Regions from separate parts of the Arthrobacter sp. zg-Y40 genome, predicted to be linked through region 1. Evidence: riboswitches for the same ligand, from Rfam matches in the RefSeq annotation. Region 1 holds a riboswitch; each other region holds the start of a gene.
The links. Region 1 has a riboswitch for S-adenosylmethionine ahead of LJ754_RS06260 (cobalamin-independent methionine synthase II family protein). Riboswitches for the same ligand answer to the same signal wherever they lie in the genome.

Region 1 (5,772 bases):
GCGTCACCGAGGGCGGCCTTGGCATCGATAAAGCCGTCGCCACCTCACTGGTGGGCGCATACGGCGGTGGTGTGTACCTGTCCACCATCATTGGTGCGTGGCTTGCGGACCGGGTCCTCGGATCCGAACGCGTGCTCTTCTACTCCGCCGCGATTGTTGTGCTCGGCCACATTTCGCTGGCCGTGCTCCCGGGCGCAGTGGGACTGGCCGCCGGCCTGATCCTGATTGCCCTGGGTTCCGGCGGCGTCAAAGCCAACGCCACTTCGCTGGTGGGGACCCTGTACGACGAAAAGGATGAACGGCGCGACGCCGGTTTCTCCCTCTTCTACATGGGCATCAACCTCGGCGCCCTGGTCGGCCCCCTCCTCACCGGCCTGCTCCAGGTGAAGCTCGGCTTCCACTACGGCTTCGGCCTGGCTGCCATTGGCATGGCCATCGGCCTCGTCCAGTACGGCCTGACCCGCAAGTACCTGCCCGAGGCTGCCCACCAGGTGACCAACCCGCTGCCGCGCCGCAAGTACGCCACCATGGGCGGCGTTGCCGCCGGCGTTGTGGTCATCGTTGCCCTGGCCGTGGTCTTCGGCCTGCTCAAGGCGGAGAACCTCGCAGTGGTCATGGCGACCGTGGCCATCCTTGCCTCGATCGCATACTTCGTGATCATCCTGCGCAGCCCGAAGGTGGGCGCCGTCGAACGCCGCCGCGTGTACTCCTTCATGCCGCTGTTCATCGCCAGCGCCGCTTTCTGGGCCCTGTTCCAGCAGCAGTTCACCGTGGTGGCGCTGTACGCGGACACCTCGCTGGACCGGTCCATCTTCGGCTTCACCATGCCGGCGGCCTGGGTGCAGTCCATCAACCCGATCTTCATCATCATCTTCGCGGCCGTCTTCGCCGCGGTCTGGACCAAGCTGGGCGACCGGCAGCCGTCCTCGCCGCTGAAGTTCTCCCTGGGACTTGCCGTAATGGGCCTGGCCTTCCTGGCCTTCATCCCGTTCTCGGGCGGCGGCCCCAACAGCACCCCGCTGCTGGCGATCGTCGGCATCCTGCTGCTGTTCACCTTCGCGGAGCTGTTTATCTCCCCGATCGGCCTGTCCGTGGCAACCAAGCTGGCGCCGGAAATTTTCCGGACCCAGATGGTGGCGCTGTTCTTCCTTTCGGTCTCACTGGGCACCACGCTGGCCGGCTGGCTGGCACAGTTCTACGACCCCGAAACCGAGGTCAGCTACTTCCTGTTCAGCGGCGGAACCGCCATTGTCCTGGGCATCGCCCTGGCAGCGGCGACCCCGGCCATCAAGAAGCTGATGAGCGGCGTGCGCTAACCGGCACAACAGTTTCAGTTCCACCAGGACGGCGGCACCGGGCAACCCCGGGGCCGCCGTTCTTTTTGCCTGCCGTCACATGCTTGGCCTGCGCCCGGCGTCGTGGTTAGGATGGGCACCAGCTTCAGGAGACACGGCCGCCAAGCTCCGACTTGGCCGTGCACCAACCCCATGCTTCGCGGGTGGTTCGGATGACGAAGCGGCCTGCACCGCCTTTTCCAGGCATCCGGTGCAGGCAAGAGCACGTGAATCCCAAGGATTATTTCCATGCGCAAAAGCACCGACCGTATCCTGGCCACCCATGCCGGTTCCCTGCCCCGCACCCCCGAACTCCTCGCGGCCAACGCAGCCCGGGACGCGGACCCCTCCGACACCGGGGGCTATGCCGAACTGCTCAGCGACGCCGTCGCCGACCTGGTGCTGCGCCAGCAGCGGGCCGGCATCGACATCCCCAACGACGGCGAGTACGGGCACGCGATGTCCGCGGAGGTGGACTACGGGGCCTGGTGGTCCTATTCCTTTGCCCGGCTCAGCGGCCTGACCGTGGCGGAGACCGGCATCTGGGAGATGGAGCCCGTCCGTTCCGAGCCGGGAAAACCGGTCCTCACCAGCTTCGGTGACCGCCGCGACCGCGGGCGCTTCCGCGAGGCCTACACCGACCCGTCGTCGGGCATCACCACCGGCGCCCAGAAGGTCTTCCCGAAGGTCACCGGCAAGGTGGAATACACCGGGTACGACGCCGTTGCCGGCGACATCCGAAACCTCAAGTCAGGGCTTGCGGCAGCGGGGCTGGAGGAAGGTTTCCTCGCCTCGCTTTCCCCCGGTTCCTGTTCACGCATCGCCAACGAGTACTACGCCACCGAGGAGGAGTTCATCTACGCCTGCGCGGACGCGATGCGGGAGGAATACAAGGCGATTATCGACGCCGGCCTGATTGTGCAGATCGACGATCCGTCCATTGCGGAGAACTGGGACCAGATCAATCCCGAGCCGTCCGTCGAGGACTACCTGCGCTTCACCGAAATCCGGGTTGAGGCCCTGAATTACGCACTGCGCGGCCTTCCCGAGGAGCAGATCCGCTTCCACCTGTGCTGGGGCTCCTGGCACGGACCGCACACGACGGACATCGAGTTTCGGCACCTGGCGGACACCCTGCTGAAGATCAACGCCGGCGGTTACAGCTTCGAAGCCGGCAACGTACGGCACGAGCACGAATGGCGGGTCTGGGAAGACACCAAGCTGCCGGGCGGCAAGGTGATCATTCCCGGCGTCGTCTCCCATGCCACGAACGTAGTGGAGCATCCGGAGTTGGTGGCGGACCGGATTGAGCGCTTCGCTCGGCTGGTCGGCCGCGAAAACGTGATTGCGTCTACGGACTGCGGGCTGGGCGGCCGCGTGCACCCGCAGATCGCGGCGGCCAAGCTCGAAGCCCTCGGCGAAGGTGCGCGGCTGGCCAGCAGCCGTCTATGGTGACCCGGTGCGGGCAGGCTTGGTGTGCCCTAGAGTGGGATTCGTAAGGCTACTGATGAATTACCTTCAAGGAGCTGATGATGACTGATCCGAAAGCCGACGACCCTAAGAACGAGCCCGCGAATCCGATTGAGAACGCGGTGGAAAACCTGATGTCCACCTCCGCGGAAGTTCCCGACGGCAGCGGCAGCCAGGACCACTCCGACCCGCGCACGGAGGTCCACTCCAACCTTGCGCAGGGCCTGAACTCCGACAACGAGAATTTCAAGGCCAAGCACAACGACAAGTGAGGGCTTCCTAGCTGTCCAGCCCGGCGGCGGCCAGCGCCAGCATTCCGCTGGCCGCCGCCAGCAGGCCCAGGCCGCCCAGGGCGTTAAAGGCGCGGCCGCCGTCTTGGCGCAGGCCCCGGCTAAACAGGACCGCTGCGCTCAGCCAAGCCGCCAGGAACACCAGGACCGGCAGGACACCGGCGGCGAATCCGGCGGCCTGCTCGGCCCAGGCCGGGAGTTCGAACTGCCGGCGCTGGCTCCAAAAAAACCAGAAAACCGGGGCGGCGCATACGTAGATGATGTTCAGGACCGCCATGGCTGCCCGGGTGCCGCGGCGCATTCCGGGCTGAAGCTGCGCCGGTACCGCACTGGCCGCCATGGTGTGCCCCTCTCCGCCGCGCCCTCGCGGCTGTCCGATCGAGCATACGGCCGGACGGGCAGCTTTACACGTAGGCAGGCGTCTGCCGCACCTGCCGTTTCTTTGGCATGCTTAGGGGTATGTCTAATCGTGCAGGAAAACCCGCTGAACCATCCGACCTTGTAGATCTCACCGCGCTGTTGGACGCCTATTACGACGTCGCACCGGATCCTTCGAACGTGGCGCAGCGCGTTGCGTTCGGTACTTCCGGGCACCGGGGATCATCGCTGAACGGCGCCTTCAACGAGCAGCATATTGCCGCCATCACGCAGGCGATCGTTGAGTACCGCCGTTCTGCGGGCATCACCGGACCCCTGTTCATGGGCAAAGATACCCATGCCCTGTCCGAACCGGCGCAGAACACCGCATTGGAGGTCCTGGCGGCCAACGGCGTGAACGTGCTCATTGATGCACGGAACGGCTTCACCCCCACCCCGGCCGTCAGCCACGCCATCCTGAAGTACAACGCCTCACGGACGGACCAGTCCGACGGCATTGTGGTGACGCCCTCGCACAATCCCCCCGCTGACGGCGGCTTCAAGTACAACCCGCCCACGGGCGGGCCGGCCGGTTCGGACATCACCAACTGGATTGCCGACCGCGCCAACGAACTGCTGGAAGCCGGCCTGAACGGAGTGAAGCGCATTCCGCTGGGCGAAGCACGCCTGGCCGATTCCGTGGGCACGTACGACTTCCTGCAGAACTACGTCGAAGACCTCCCCTCGGTGCTGAACCTGGATGCGATCCGCAGCGCCGGCCTGCACATCGGCGCCGATCCGCTGGGCGGTGCTTCTGTGGACTACTGGGGCGCCATTGCGGAGCAGCACCAGCTGAACCTGACCGTAGTGAACCCCAACGTGGATCCGCAGTGGGCATTCATGACCCTGGACTGGGACGAGAAGATCCGCATGGACTGCTCCTCCCCGTACGCCATGGCCTCCCTGATTGCCCGCGCCGACGAATACGACATAGCCACGGGCAACGACGCCGACGCCGACCGGCACGGCATTGTCACCCCCGACGGCGGGCTGATGAACCCGAACCACTACCTGGCCACGGCCATTGACTACCTCTACCGCAACCGCTCAGGCTGGAGCGCAGACGCCATGGTGGGCAAGACCCTGGTGTCCTCCTCCATGATCGACCGCGTGACGGCGGACCTGGGCCGGGTGCTGATGGAGGTTCCCGTGGGCTTCAAGTGGTTTGTCCCGGGCCTGCTCTCCGGCGAGACCGCTTTCGGCGGCGAGGAATCCGCCGGCGCTTCCTTCCTGCGCCTGGATGCCAGCCCGTGGAGCACCGACAAGGACGGTCTCCTGCTGGCCCTGCTCGCCTCGGAAATGACCGCAGTGACCGGCAAGACCCCGTCCCAGCGGTACCGCGAACTGACCAACAGGTTCGGCGACCCGGAGTATGCCCGCGTGGATGCCCCGGCTACCCGCGAGCAGAAGGCGGCGCTGGCCAAGCTCTCGCCGTCGGACGTCACGGCCACCACCCTGGCCGGCGAGGAAATCACTGCCCGCCTTACTGAAGCCCCCGGCAACGGCGCACCCATTGGCGGACTGAAAGTGACCACGGAAAACGCCTGGTTCGCCGCACGCCCCTCCGGCACGGAGGACGTATACAAAATTTATGCCGAGTCCTTCAAGGGCTTGGAGCACCTGCACCAGGTGCAGGCCGAAGCCAAGGCCATTGTGGACGGCGTCATCTCCTAGCGATACCGCGTTAACGGCCAAAGGGCGGACCAGGAGGTCCGCCCTTTTGCCGTTAACGGGCGCTAGAGCAGCCGGCGCAGGATCTGTTTCTTCACTCCGTTGTACGGCGGGTACGCGAACCGGAGCGTATCCAGCAGGGTCCCCTTGCTGAAGACCGGGCGCAGCTGGCTGAACGTATCGAAGGAGTACTTCCCGTGGTACGCGCCGGTGCCGCTGGCCCCGGCGCCGCCGAACGGCAGCCCCGGCACGGCCAGCTGCACGGTGCTGGCGTTGTGGTTGATGCTGCCTGCCCGCACGCCGGCCTCGAACGCCTGCCGCGCAGCTGCCGAATTGGTGTACAGGTAGGCGGAGAGCGGAACCGGGCGGGCGTTGATGAACTCCATCGCCTCGTCCAGGTCCTTCACAGTCAGCACGGGCAGGATGGGTCCGAAAATCTCTTCCTGCATCACCGGCGACTGCGGATCCACGTCCGTAAGGATGGTCGGTTCAAGATACAGGCCGGCACGGTCGCTGCGGCCGCCGGCCAGGATTGTCCCGCTGTCCAGCAGCCCCACCAGCCGCTCCCAGTGCTGTTCATTCACGATCCG
Region 2 (5,772 bases), on a different contig from region 1:
GCGGGCCACATGGGTGCTGCCGGTCAGCGCATGGGCAATAAACACTGCGTTGCCGGCATCGGCGTCGAGCCGTCCCCACGTTTCGTAACCGAGGACGACGTCGGGCAGGTAACCGCCCGTTTCCAGGTCGAGTCCGCCAATGGAGGCGAACTGCAGCACCCCGTCCCGGTCGGTGACGGGGTGCTGCAGAGCGGGGTGCCGGATCGCCACGGAAGGCTCAGGCTCCCTTGGCGGCCCGGAAGCCGGCATCGAGGTCCGCCAGGATGTCATCGATGTGTTCAATGCCCACGGACAGCCGCACCAGCCCCGGGCTGACCCCTGCCGCCAGCTGCGCCTCTGCACCGAGCTGGCTGTGTGTGGTCGACGCCGGGTGAATGACCAGCGAGCGCACGTCCCCCACGTTGGCCACGTGGGAATGCAGTTCCAGTCCGTCGACAAACCGCTTCCCGGCGTCCACCCCGCCGTCGATCTCGAAGGACACAATCGCGCCGGTGCCGCGCGGACCGTACTTGCGTCCGCGCTCAAACCAGGGACTGGATTCCAGACCCGCGTACGCCACCGAGACGACGTCGTCGTGCCCCTCGAGCCAGTTGGCAACGGCGACGGCGTTGGCTACGTGCCGCTCCACCCGCAGGCTCAGGGTTTCCAGTCCCTGCGCAACGAGGAACGCGTTGAACGGGGACACCGCCGAACCGAGGTCGCGCAGCAGCTGCACCCGGGCCTTGAGGATATAGGCCAGGTTGGCGCCCAGCGCACCGTTCACGCCCAGGTCCCGGGCATAGACCAGGCCGTTGTAGCTCTCATCGGGGGTGTTGAAGCCGGGGAACTTCTCCGGGTCGGCGGCGAAGTCGAAGTTGCCCGAATCCACGATCACTCCGGCAATGGAAGTCCCGTGCCCGCCCAGATACTTGGTGGCCGAATGCACCACAATGTCCGCACCCCACTCAATCGGCCGGATCAGGTACGGCGTGGAGAGGGTGTTGTCCACAATCAGGGGAACGCCGGCGTCGTGCGCGACGGCGCTGATGCCCTCCAGGTCCAGCACGTCCTGCCGCGGGTTGGAGACCACCTCGCCGAAGAACGCCTTGGTGTTGGGCTGCACCGCTGCCCGCCACTGCTGAAGGTCATCCGGGTCCTGCACAAACGTGGTGTCGATCCCGAACTTCTTCAACGTGTGCCGAAGCAGGTTGTAGGTGCCGCCGTACAGGCTGGGACTGGCCACGATGTGGTCACCGGCATGGGCTACGTTGAGCAGCGCAAAGGTTTCCGCTGCCTGCCCCGAGGCCAGCAGCAGCGCGCCGACGCCGCCCTCCAGGGAAGCGATCCGGTTTTCCACCGCTTCCTGGGTCGGGTTGCCGATCCGGGTATAGATGGGTTCCAGTTCGGCCAGCGCGAACCGGTTCGCGGCGGCCTCAGCGCTGGGAAACACAAAGGACGACGTCTGATAGATCGGCAAGGCACGCGCGCCGGTGACGGCGTCGGGCTCCTGGCCTACGTGGATCTGGCGGGTTTCAAAAGACCAATCTGCACTCATGATGCTCCCTCATACCAGGGGCCGCACAACGCCGTCGTTCCGGTTTTGGGTACACGAACGTGCACACCGGAATTCCGGTAGGGCTGCGGGGCCCGCGCTTGCCGGACGCCCTCTTGGCGTACAGCCAGGTCTTCACCCGGGGCACCCCACCGCGGTTGGAGGGTTGCCGGCCAGCAAGCCGGGGCTATCTGCTGGCACTCATGACCTGCACCTATGAAAACCGATAGCCGGGCCCAGCGCAACCTTCATGACTTTGCGTGAAACCCGGTGGCGCCCCGATCCGCAGTTTCGCTTCCGCCGGCACTGAAATTGGCGGTAAGGAGGTCCTAAGTCGAGACGGTGGTCACAACGTGCCACAATGAGCCGCATGCGCTTGGATCATGTTTCTTACGCCTGTGAATCTGACGGTCTTTTGGCCACCACCGAGAGGATTGCTGCTGCCCTCGGCGCCGACTTCGTTAAGGGTGGCGTCCACCCCCGATTCGGTACCCGCAATATGATCCTCCCCCTGGCCAACAACCAGTACGTCGAGGTTGTGGAGGTGCTCAACCACCCGGCATCGGACAAGGCCCCCTTCGGCCAGGCCGTGCGCCAGCGCTCCGAATCCGGCGGCGGCTGGATGGGCTGGTGTGTTGCGGTGGATGACCTCTCGCCCTTCGAAGAGCGGCTGGGCCGTTCCTCCGTGCCGGGCAACCGGAAGTTTCCGGACGGCCAGGAGCTGACCTGGCAGCAGATCGGCATCAACGGCCTGATTGCCGATCCGCAGGTGCCCTACCTGCTGCGCTGGGATGACGGGACCGAGGCACTGCACCCGTCCAACGCCATTCCCGGCATGCCCGGCTCCGTGAAGCTGAGCTCGCTGACCATTGCCGGTTCCGCCGCCCGGGTCAGCGACTGGCTGGGCACCCGTGTCGAGGAGCCGCTGGACGGCGTCGGCGTCACCTGGATTGCTCCGGCCGGCACACCGGGCGTTATGTCGGTAACCTTCGACACCAGCAAGGGTCCCGTCGAGATCTAGGGTCGGGTTTTCCTGCCGGGTTGGATTTCTGCTGCCGGTTGGAAGCGGCAGCAGCAACCCAAACCGGTCGATTCCTCTAACCTGCCAAACTTTCCACAGTGCGCAACGGCACGCTCGCCGGAAAACCGTGCACGCCGTATGCCTGTTTCCATGGATCAGGAACTTCTCTTTGCGGCCGACACCGCGAACACCCTGGCTAAACCACTGGCGCTGCGCTGCGCCGCAGGCGAATTGGTGCGGATACGGCGGGGCGTCTACGTCGGTGCTGCTGCCTGGGCCCACATGCCCCGCTGGGAACGGGACCGCTTGCGGATTGTTGCGGCACTGGAGAGCGGATCAGGGTCAAGGGTGCTGCTCCAGGAATCAGCGGCAGCAATGTGGGGGATTCCCGTCATCGGTTCCCCACCGGAAGTGCTGTTGCTTGCATCCGACAGCTCCCACGGCCGGCGCCGCGGCGACCTGCGATGGACCAGACGGAAGCTCTTGGAACCACTGGCGTGCCGGGACGGTGTGCAGCTCACGTCCCGCGCCCAGACGGTCATCGATATGGCTGCCTATCTTCCTTTTGAGCAGGCCGTCCCGGCCATGGACCATGTGCTGCGGCCCGACCCGACCCGAGAGTTTCCGTCGCTCAGCAAGGACTACCTGCACGCCGTTGCGTCACAGCTTCCGGACCGGGCGAAGCACTCTCGAGCGGTGAGGGTCATAGATTTCGCCGATGCGCGGTCTGAATCCCCCGGCGAGTCTTTCTCTCGTGCAATTCTTCACAAGCACGGTTTTCCGGCTCCCGAGTTGCAGCACGAGTTCCGTTCCGCCGGTGGGCGCTTCCTTGGCCGTACCGATTTCTATTGGCCGGAGCAAAAGCTCGTGGGCGAATTTGACGGTGCTGTGAAATACGGGCGAGGCACTATGGCGTTTCCGAGTGGAAAGAGCATGCCGCCTTCCTGGGAGACGCTGACACGCGAGAAACAGCGTGAAGACGCAATCCGGGCGACAGGCGTGCGGTTCATTCGCTGGTCCTGGAACGACGTCACAGGATCCCCTCAGGATCCGGAGGGGTTGGTCCAATGCCTGGTTCGTGCAGGTCTGCCACGGAAACGGGGCGGCAAATCTGCTGCCGGTTAGCGATTCTGCCCGCGCTGCACATACCTGCTGCCAGCTGTATACGGCAGCAGAAACGTCAACCGGTTGAATTTTCCCAAACCGGAGCGTTTCCGGCGCAGGAGGGAGATACCGCACCGGTAAGTTGGTCCGAATGGAAAGAATCACGGCACCGGATGGTGTGCAGATATGCGTGCAACTCGAAGGCGCCGGTGACCAGCCGCCTGTTCTGGTGCTTCCGGGCGGACCGTGCCGCGACCCGGCCTACCTGGGTGACCTGACGGGACTGGCCGCCGTGCGTCCGCTTGCCGTTCTCCATCCGCGGGGAACCCCCGCCACCGGTGGACTGTCCCGCGGTTGGTGGAATGACGCGGCGGACGCCATCGCGGTTGCCGATGCGCTGGGCCTGCCCGGCTTCGATATCCTCGCCCACTCTGCAGGGACGCGCCTGGCCCTGGCGGCCGCTGCGCAGTTCCCCGGACGCGTCCGCTCAATGGCCCTGGTCACGCCGGCCGCAGCCTGGCTAACCGGCGCGGTGCACGACGGCCCTGATCTTGCCGCCCGCCGGTCCGAGCCGCTGGTCGACGCAGCCCTCACCTCGATGTCCGGGGTGCAGCCCGGCACGGAGGATGAGTTCCAGCATGCCCTGAAGGTGGAGGCCCCCGCCGGATATGCCCGCTGGGCAGCACCTGAGCGGCAGCACTCCGGCGTCGGGGCGATGACCCTCGCCGCAGCATCGGCCTGGTTCAACCAGATCCCCGGCGACGCCGCCGCCCGGATCCTTGCCTCGCCGCAGCCGCCCACCTTGGTGGTGGGCGGCCAAGAGGACATCCTCTCCAGCGTCGGCCCCGTCCGCGCGTATGCCAATGCCCTCGGCGCCGAGCTCGCGTTCCTGCCCGACTGCGGACACTACCCCTGGATCGAGCAGCCCGAAGCCTTCGTCCGAATCATGGAGGGCTGGCTGCGGATTCCCGCTGCCGGTTAGGGATTCTCCTGCCGGTTTGGGAAATCCCTCCGCTGCGCCGTGGCAGGGATTTCCCAAACCGGTCGATTTCTCTAACTAGGAACCGGCGGCGCGGATCAGCCGGGCGTTGAGCTCCCGCACCGTGCCGGCATCGATCTTCAGCACGGCCCGGTCATAGGTGAGCAGGCCGTTGTCCTCGTCCTCGACGTCGGTCAGCTGGGTGTAGACCGTGGCCGCCAGGCCGCGGGCCACCGCGGGTTCGATCTGCCGCAGCATCAGCAGCCGGTACGCCCGTTTCAGAGCCGCGCGGCTCCGGAAGCTGCGGTAACCGTGCTCCTTGGCGTTGAACGTGTGGCCCGGGATGCGCAGGCTGTAGCCGCCGTATTCGGACAGTACGACGGCGCGGCCGCCCCGCAGCCAGCCCTTCCGCAGCCGGAACGGCACCACGTAGACGTGCACGCTCTTCAGGTCTCCCCCGCCCTGGTCATGCCAGCCGCTGGCGTGGTCGATGGTGCGGGTGGGGTCCAGCCGGCGCAGCAGGTGAGCGGCGGCATTGGCGTCAAACTGGCCCCAGCCCTCGTTGAACGGCACCCAGACGGCCAGGGATACCGCGTTCTGCAGCAGTTCCACGGTGCCGCGCAGTTCGGCCAGAAACTCTTGGCGCCCCTGCTCGTCGTCCCGTCCGAAGACCAGGTACGCGTCGTCGCTGCGGTGCGGCGCCCCGGCCGCCGGCGGCCTGATCACCGAGTTCCGGTAGGTGCTGCCGCCGTTGACCAGGTCCTGCCAGACCAGGATCCCCAGCCGGTCGCAGTGGTAATACCAGCGCAGCGGCTCAATCTTGATGTGCTTGCGCAGCATGGTGAAGCCCAGGTCCTTGGCGCGGCGGATGTCTGAGGCGAGCGCCGCGTCCGACGGCGCCGTGTAGAGCCCGTCCGGCCAGTAGCCCTGGTCCAGCAGCCCGGCATGGAAGTACGGACGGCCGTTGAGCAGCAGCCGCTGCCGCCCCTTCGCGTCGGGTCCCATGCCGACGGTCCGCAGCCCGGTGTAGCTTTGCACCCGGTCCACTTCGCGGCCGCCGTCGAGCAGCCGCACCTCGACGTCGTACAGGAACGGGTCTTCGGGGGTCCACAGGTGCGGGTCCGGCACGCGGATACG
Region 3 (5,772 bases), on a different contig from region 1:
CCTGCACGCCGTTCCTCCGCTGAACGCCCGCCGCGCCGGAGGCCCGAGGACCACGGCGCCCCGCGCCCGACGCCGTCTCTTGCTTGCATCCGCCGCTGCGGCTCTGCTGGTGGGAGGCATAGTGGTGGCCGACGTCGTCCGGCCCGGCAGTCCCGGTGCCACCGCTGAGGCAGCAGAAGTCCTGAACGCCGCGGCTGACGCCACTATCCGCACCTCTGATCCCTTGGTGGGGCCCGGCCAGTACCTGAAGATCGACACAACCGAGCTGACCTGGGGCGGCAAGCAGATGGCCGACGGCAGCGACCTTTCCTGGCAGGAAACCGTCAGCGATCAGCTCTACATACCGGCAGACAGGAACGGTGAATGGGTCTGGGACCGCGGAGAGCGGATTCCCCTCGAGTCCTCGTCCGACGCCGCCAAGAAGGCGGCCGCCGAGATCGCCCAGCTGCCGCCGAAGGGTGGGGTGCCGAACCCGACGGTCGGAATCCAGCGCGGCCCGGGCGGAGCTTTCTACGGGCAGGCGCCGATGGTCATCATCGGCACCTCCCTCGACGAAGCCGGAAGCCTGCCCCGGGATCCCCGGGAACTGCTGGACCTCATTTACGAGCGCACCGAGGGAGCCGGCAAAACGCCGGAAACCGAGGCCTTTGTAACCATCGCTGACGGTTTGCGCACCGGGGCCGTCCCCGCCGACCTGCGCGCAACCATGTATCGGGCCGCTGCACTGATCCCCGGCGTGGTCATAAGCGACAAGCAGGCAACCGTTGACGGCAGGACGGGCGTCGCCATTGGGATCCCCTACCCAGAAGGAACATCACGGACCGACATCATCATCGATCCTGACTCGGGACTGGTCATCGGCGAACAGGACGTACTGCTGCAGGACTTCCCCAACGCTCCGGCCGGCACCGTTTCGGCATGGACTTCGGTGAGAACCTCCGTGGTGGACTCGGCCCCGTAGGTTCTAACCGCAGCCTTCGGGGGGTGCTGGGATCCCGGGGCTCGGAGCGTCGTTGCGGCACAGGGCACCGGGCACCGGACGGGCCGGGTTAGGCGCGGTGCGGCACCAGGGCACCGGACGGGCCGGGTTAGGCGGCTTTAATAACTTTCGCGAGCTCTGCGAGCGGAAGTTTTCGTTGCCGCCGTTCCGGCCCGCCCGGCGCCCGACCCGCGCGGCGCCCGCCCCGGGACCCGGCCCGCCCGGCGCCCGACCCGCGCGGCGCCCGCCCCGGGACCCAGCCCGCCCGGGACCCGGAAACCCGCACCCCTGTCGAAATGTCGGCGCCCTCCGCTACAGTAGTTTTCAGCTTCACGAGATGTGGCCTTCGCCCGGTTCGCCGGGCATAAAAGCTCCGACTGGCCCCACACCAACCCCACTGTTCGGCGGGTGGTTCGGATGACGAAGCGGCCTGCTTCATCCGCTGCAGGCAAGGACAACCTGAAAAGGAACCCACTGTGAGCATTTCCAGTGTCAGCAACTCCGGCTTCAACAACCCCGACTTCAACAGTTCCTCCCCGAGCAACTGCACCGGTTTCGCTCCGGGCCACAACATCCATTGGATCCACGGCCGCCGACTTCAGGGCTGGGAGCACTGGGCCGACGTCGCCGTCACCGCGGATCCGCAGCTGGACCTCATCTACCTGGTTATCGACGGGCAGCAGCAGTTGATGTGGTTCCACAATGTCGGTGCGGTCGCAACCGCGTTGGAAGCCGCCGTCGACACGCCCCAGTGGTGCCAGCGGTATTCCACGCTGATGGTGCCCGGCGGGTTTGGCTCCGAAGCCCGGAGCTCTTTTTTCTACTTGGCCCGGCCGGAGCGGGTGCTGCCATGCAACGGCTCTCCGGTCCGGGCACCCGAAAGTGAGCGGCTCGAGAAGCCCGGCTCCTAGCTTGCGGACGGTAGCTGGCCGCAATTCAGTGCCGACGGTGGCGCTGCGCTCCTAGGCTCTGGGCCATGACGAACATACAGATCTGCGTAGACTGCACCGATGCCCACGCTCAGGCCGATTGGTGGGCGGAAACCTTGGGCTGGACGTTGGAGCCCACGGACCAGGGCTTCATCTCGTCCTTGCTGGACCAGGGCTTCGCAAAACCCGAGGACGTGATTGAGCACAACGGTGTCCGGGTCTGGCGTGACGGCGCAGCTATCTGCCCTGCCGATCAGGTGGGACAGGAGGACCGGCTGCGCATCCTGTTCCAGCCCGTCCCCGAGCCCAAGACCGTCAAGGATCGAATCCACCTGGATGTGCGGCTGGAGGGCAGGGACAAGGACGAAGCCCGGGCCGCATTGGAAGGTCGAGGTGCATCCTTCCTGTACGAGGCCAGTCAGGGCCCGCACTCCTGGTACACGATGGCCGATCCCGAGGGCAACGAGTTCTGCATCAGCTGACGCGCACCTGCTCTTCCAGCTTCTGTACAGCTGATGCGGCTTGGAAGGGCCAATACCCGCATCAGCTGTACAGAGGGCGTCCGCGGAACCTCCAAAACAGCCGTGAGACCCTACTGCTGCAGCAGCTCCGGCGGCACGGCATAGATGATCACCACGCTAAGCAGGTTCTTCGCGGCATGCACCCCGTAGGACAGCATGAAGTTGTTCCCGGCCCACACGTACATGCCCACCAGCACGGCGCCGGTGGCCAGATAGGGCATCAGCACCGGCAGGGACAGCGACTCCTTGCCCACAATGTGGATGGAGGCGAACAACAGGACCGACAGGATGCAGCAAGCCCAGATGTTCCAGTAGCGGCTGAGCTTGCCGATCAGCAGGTGGCGGAAAATGTACTCCTCCACGAAGGGCGCCAGCACCACCACCAGGGGCACCACAAGCCAGGGCGACATCTGCGTAACCAGGCCCTGCACGGCCTCCTGGTTCACGGCGGTCTCCGCCTCACCGGTGATGATCAGGCCCACCATGGAAGCGATGATGGTGAGGATCACGCCGATCGGAATCAGCGCCGCTGAAAGGACCGGCCGGGTAGCGAGGATCCTTGCTTCCCGTGCCGCATAGGCACGGGCTGCGATGAGGGCCAGGACGCCGCCCACCGCGTAGAAGGCCAGGTTGAGCACATACGCGGCCACCAGCGGATCCGGGATCAGCGTGGACAGCCCCGGAATGTCAATCGGCACAAAGCTGAGCAACAGCAGGAACAGGACGTAGTAGCCCGCCGCCACGGCATCACTGCGGGTGAAGCGGTACGGCAGCCAGGGGATTTGCGCCGGCGGGCGGCCGGACGGGGCCCGGTATTCGTTAGCTGTCATCAGTTAAGGATAGGAGCCCGAAGCGGCCCCGGGCAGCCTGCTCCCCCTAGTTCAGCTCCGCGATCACCGGGGGCATGGCCTCCAGCAGCTCGCGCGCCAGGAAACTGAGCGGGCCGCGCGAGGCCGAGAGCCGGTCCCCCGACACGGCGTGCAGGTAGGTGCCCCAGCATGCAGCCTGCTCCGGCGTGGCACCGCGGGCCAGGAAACCGCCCACCGCACCAGCCAGGACATCACCCGAACCGGACGTACCCAGGCCTGGATTCCCGGCGGGCACTTCCCAGCTGGAGCCATCCGGTGCCGTGATGAGGTTCTGTGCGGTGACCACGGCCGAATACTTGCGGGCCACCTCGGCCGAGGCTTCGGCCAGGTCAAGGGACTCCTCGTCCGCGCCTTCATCCCCCAGCAGGTGCAGGATCTCGGTGCGGTTAGGGGTCAGGACCAGCCGTCCGGCGAGTGCCTCCGCGAGCTTCGGCTGGCCGGGCAGCACACCCAGCGCGTAGGCATCCAGCACCACCTGGGTCTTCTCCCCCAACAGCGGCACCACGGATTGCAGCAGGGCCGCAGTCTGTTCGGCGTCGGCCATTCCCGGGCCAATCACCACCGCAGCTGCGGATTCCAGGTCCGCAGCGAGAAGCCCGCCTGCGGCACCGCCGTCTATGCCGCCGTCGGCTTCCGCGAGTCCCACCACGCCGGATTCGGGAATGGCAACGGCCACGGCCACGGCCACGGAGTCCGCCACGCCCATGGTGAGCCGGCCGGCGCCCACGCGCAGGCCCGCAAGGCCGGTCAGCATCACGGCTCCGGGGGTGCGGCGTTCGCCGCCGACTACCACTACGGTGCCGCGCTCCTCCTTCCCGGCAGTGTCGGTGGAGAGCTGCCAGTCGCGCAGCAGTGCGGGGGTAACGAGTTTAGCGGGGGTGGACGTCATGCTCATCTCCAGAGTGTTCGGTGACGGGTGCTCCGCTGTCCTGCAGGTGGAGCACGCTGTTGAAGGTGTGCACTTTCCACGGTCCGGTTCCGGACGGCCGCACCAGGCGGGTGACCGAGCCGTTGCGGACGCTGTTGGCCGCGGCGAGATCCAGCAGTTCCTGTTCGCTCAGCCGTTCGCAGATGTAGCGGATCAGCATAATTACTGCGTCATGGCAGACCACTGCCACCCGGTTGCCGTCTTCCTCGTCATCGAGGTCGCGGAAGACGGAGCGCAACCGCAGGGCGACGTCGGCCCAGGACTCCCCGCCCGGCGGCCGGTACACGAATTTCCCCAGCCAGGCCCGGCGCTCGGCTTCCTCCGGGTAGCGGGCGGCGACGCCGGCGCTGGTCAGCAGGTCCAACACGCCCAGTTCACGGTCGCGGAGGCGTTCATCGAGGCGCATCGGCCCGGCGCGTCCAGGCAGTCCGGCCAGTTCTGCGGTCTGCTGTGCGCGCAGGTACGGCGAGCACCACACCGAATCCGGCAAGTCCCCGGCAGGCAGCTCGGCGAACCAGCGGCCCAGCGCCGCGGCCTGCTCCTCGCCGTCGGGACTGAGCGGGACATCCGGGTCCCGCCAGGCAATGTCAATACGTTCGGCACCAACACGTCCGGCGCGGGTGGCGGCTACGTTGCCCGCGCTCTCGCCGTGGCGGATCAGGATCAGTTCGGTTGCACCCATGCACCCGACTGTACGCCCGCCGCCGGCCGGACACCGGTTTTCAGGTACGCGTCCGTTCATCCACCCGCCCGCCGTTGCGCACCGTAAAGGTCAGCAGGAACGCGACGGCGGCAAAAGCGGCCAGCAGCAGCAGCCCCACAAAGTAACTGCGGCTTTCCGGATCATAGGTGGCCCCCATAACCAGTGGCGGGAAGTATCCGCCAAGCCCGCCGGCGGCGGCAATGATGCCGCCAATGGTGCCGACGTCCTGCGCCGGGGCAGCACGCCCTACCCACGCAAACACGCCGCCGGTGCCCAGCCCCAGGAAAAGCGCCATCAGGATGAACGCGGTACCGTACACCCGTTCCTCCTCCGGCCGCAGCGCCACGATCACGGCCAGCACCACCGTTCCGGCGAGGGAGGCCAGGGTGACCAGCTTCGGCCCCACCTTGTCCGCAATAGTCCCGCCAATGGGCCGGGCAATGACGGCGGCCACCGCAAACCCGGCGGTCCGGGTCCCGGCCGCGGTTGCGTCATAGTCGTACACGTTGCCCAGATACGTGGGCAGGTAGTTCGAGAACGCCACGAAAGCCCCGAACACCACCCCGTACAGGAAGCACAGCTGCCAGGTGACCCGCAGCGTGAAGGCGTGGGTGATCTTGGGCAGCACCGGTTCCGTGGGGGCGGACCAGGCCGGGGACTCGCGCAGGACCAGCCAGCTGATCACGGCCATGACGGCCACCACGACGGCGATGGTGATGTGCGCGCCCATGTAGCCCACGGCGTCGACCAGCCTTGGGGTGAAGAAGGCGGACACCGCGGTGCCCACCATCCCGGCGCCGAAAACACCGGTGGCGAAACCCTTTCGGCTGCGGTCATACCAAG

Region 2: another riboswitch for S-adenosylmethionine. It lies ahead of LJ754_RS16060 (bifunctional o-acetylhomoserine/o-acetylserine sulfhydrylase); the one in region 1 lies ahead of LJ754_RS06260 (cobalamin-independent methionine synthase II family protein).
Region 3: another riboswitch for S-adenosylmethionine. It lies ahead of LJ754_RS02875 (hypothetical protein); the one in region 1 lies ahead of LJ754_RS06260 (cobalamin-independent methionine synthase II family protein).

What each region holds. Positions count from the first base shown of each region.
Region 1 covers NZ_JAJFZS010000004.1:272,084-277,855, reverse strand. The annotation lists gene LJ754_RS06265 (peptide MFS transporter) at 1-1,316, shown strand, start outside; SAM riboswitch class IV at 1,439-1,564, shown strand; gene LJ754_RS06260 (cobalamin-independent methionine synthase II family protein) at 1,584-2,789, shown strand; gene LJ754_RS06255 (hypothetical protein) at 2,867-3,076, shown strand; gene LJ754_RS06250 (hypothetical protein) at 3,084-3,434, opposite strand; gene pgm (phosphoglucomutase (alpha-D-glucose-1,6-bisphosphate-dependent)) at 3,554-5,185, shown strand; gene LJ754_RS06240 (aldehyde dehydrogenase family protein) at 5,248-5,772, opposite strand, start outside.
Region 2 covers NZ_JAJFZS010000015.1:160,911-166,682, forward strand. The annotation lists gene metX (homoserine O-acetyltransferase MetX) at 1-210, opposite strand, end outside; gene LJ754_RS16060 (bifunctional o-acetylhomoserine/o-acetylserine sulfhydrylase) at 218-1,534, opposite strand; SAM riboswitch class IV at 1,624-1,740, opposite strand; gene LJ754_RS16065 (VOC family protein) at 1,902-2,552, shown strand; gene LJ754_RS16070 (endonuclease domain-containing protein) at 2,703-3,677, shown strand; gene LJ754_RS16075 (alpha/beta fold hydrolase) at 3,808-4,638, shown strand; gene LJ754_RS16080 (glycoside hydrolase family 2 protein) at 4,714-5,772, opposite strand, start outside.
Region 3 covers NZ_JAJFZS010000001.1:606,903-612,674, forward strand. The annotation lists gene LJ754_RS02870 (CU044_5270 family protein) at 1-961, shown strand, start outside; SAM riboswitch class IV at 1,308-1,440, shown strand; gene LJ754_RS02875 (hypothetical protein) at 1,456-1,890, shown strand; gene LJ754_RS02880 (VOC family protein) at 1,956-2,390, shown strand; gene LJ754_RS02885 (CPBP family intramembrane glutamic endopeptidase) at 2,501-3,259, opposite strand; gene LJ754_RS02890 (NAD(P)H-hydrate dehydratase) at 3,306-4,193, opposite strand; gene LJ754_RS02895 (histidine phosphatase family protein) at 4,168-4,908, opposite strand; gene LJ754_RS02900 (MFS transporter) at 4,949-5,772, opposite strand, start outside.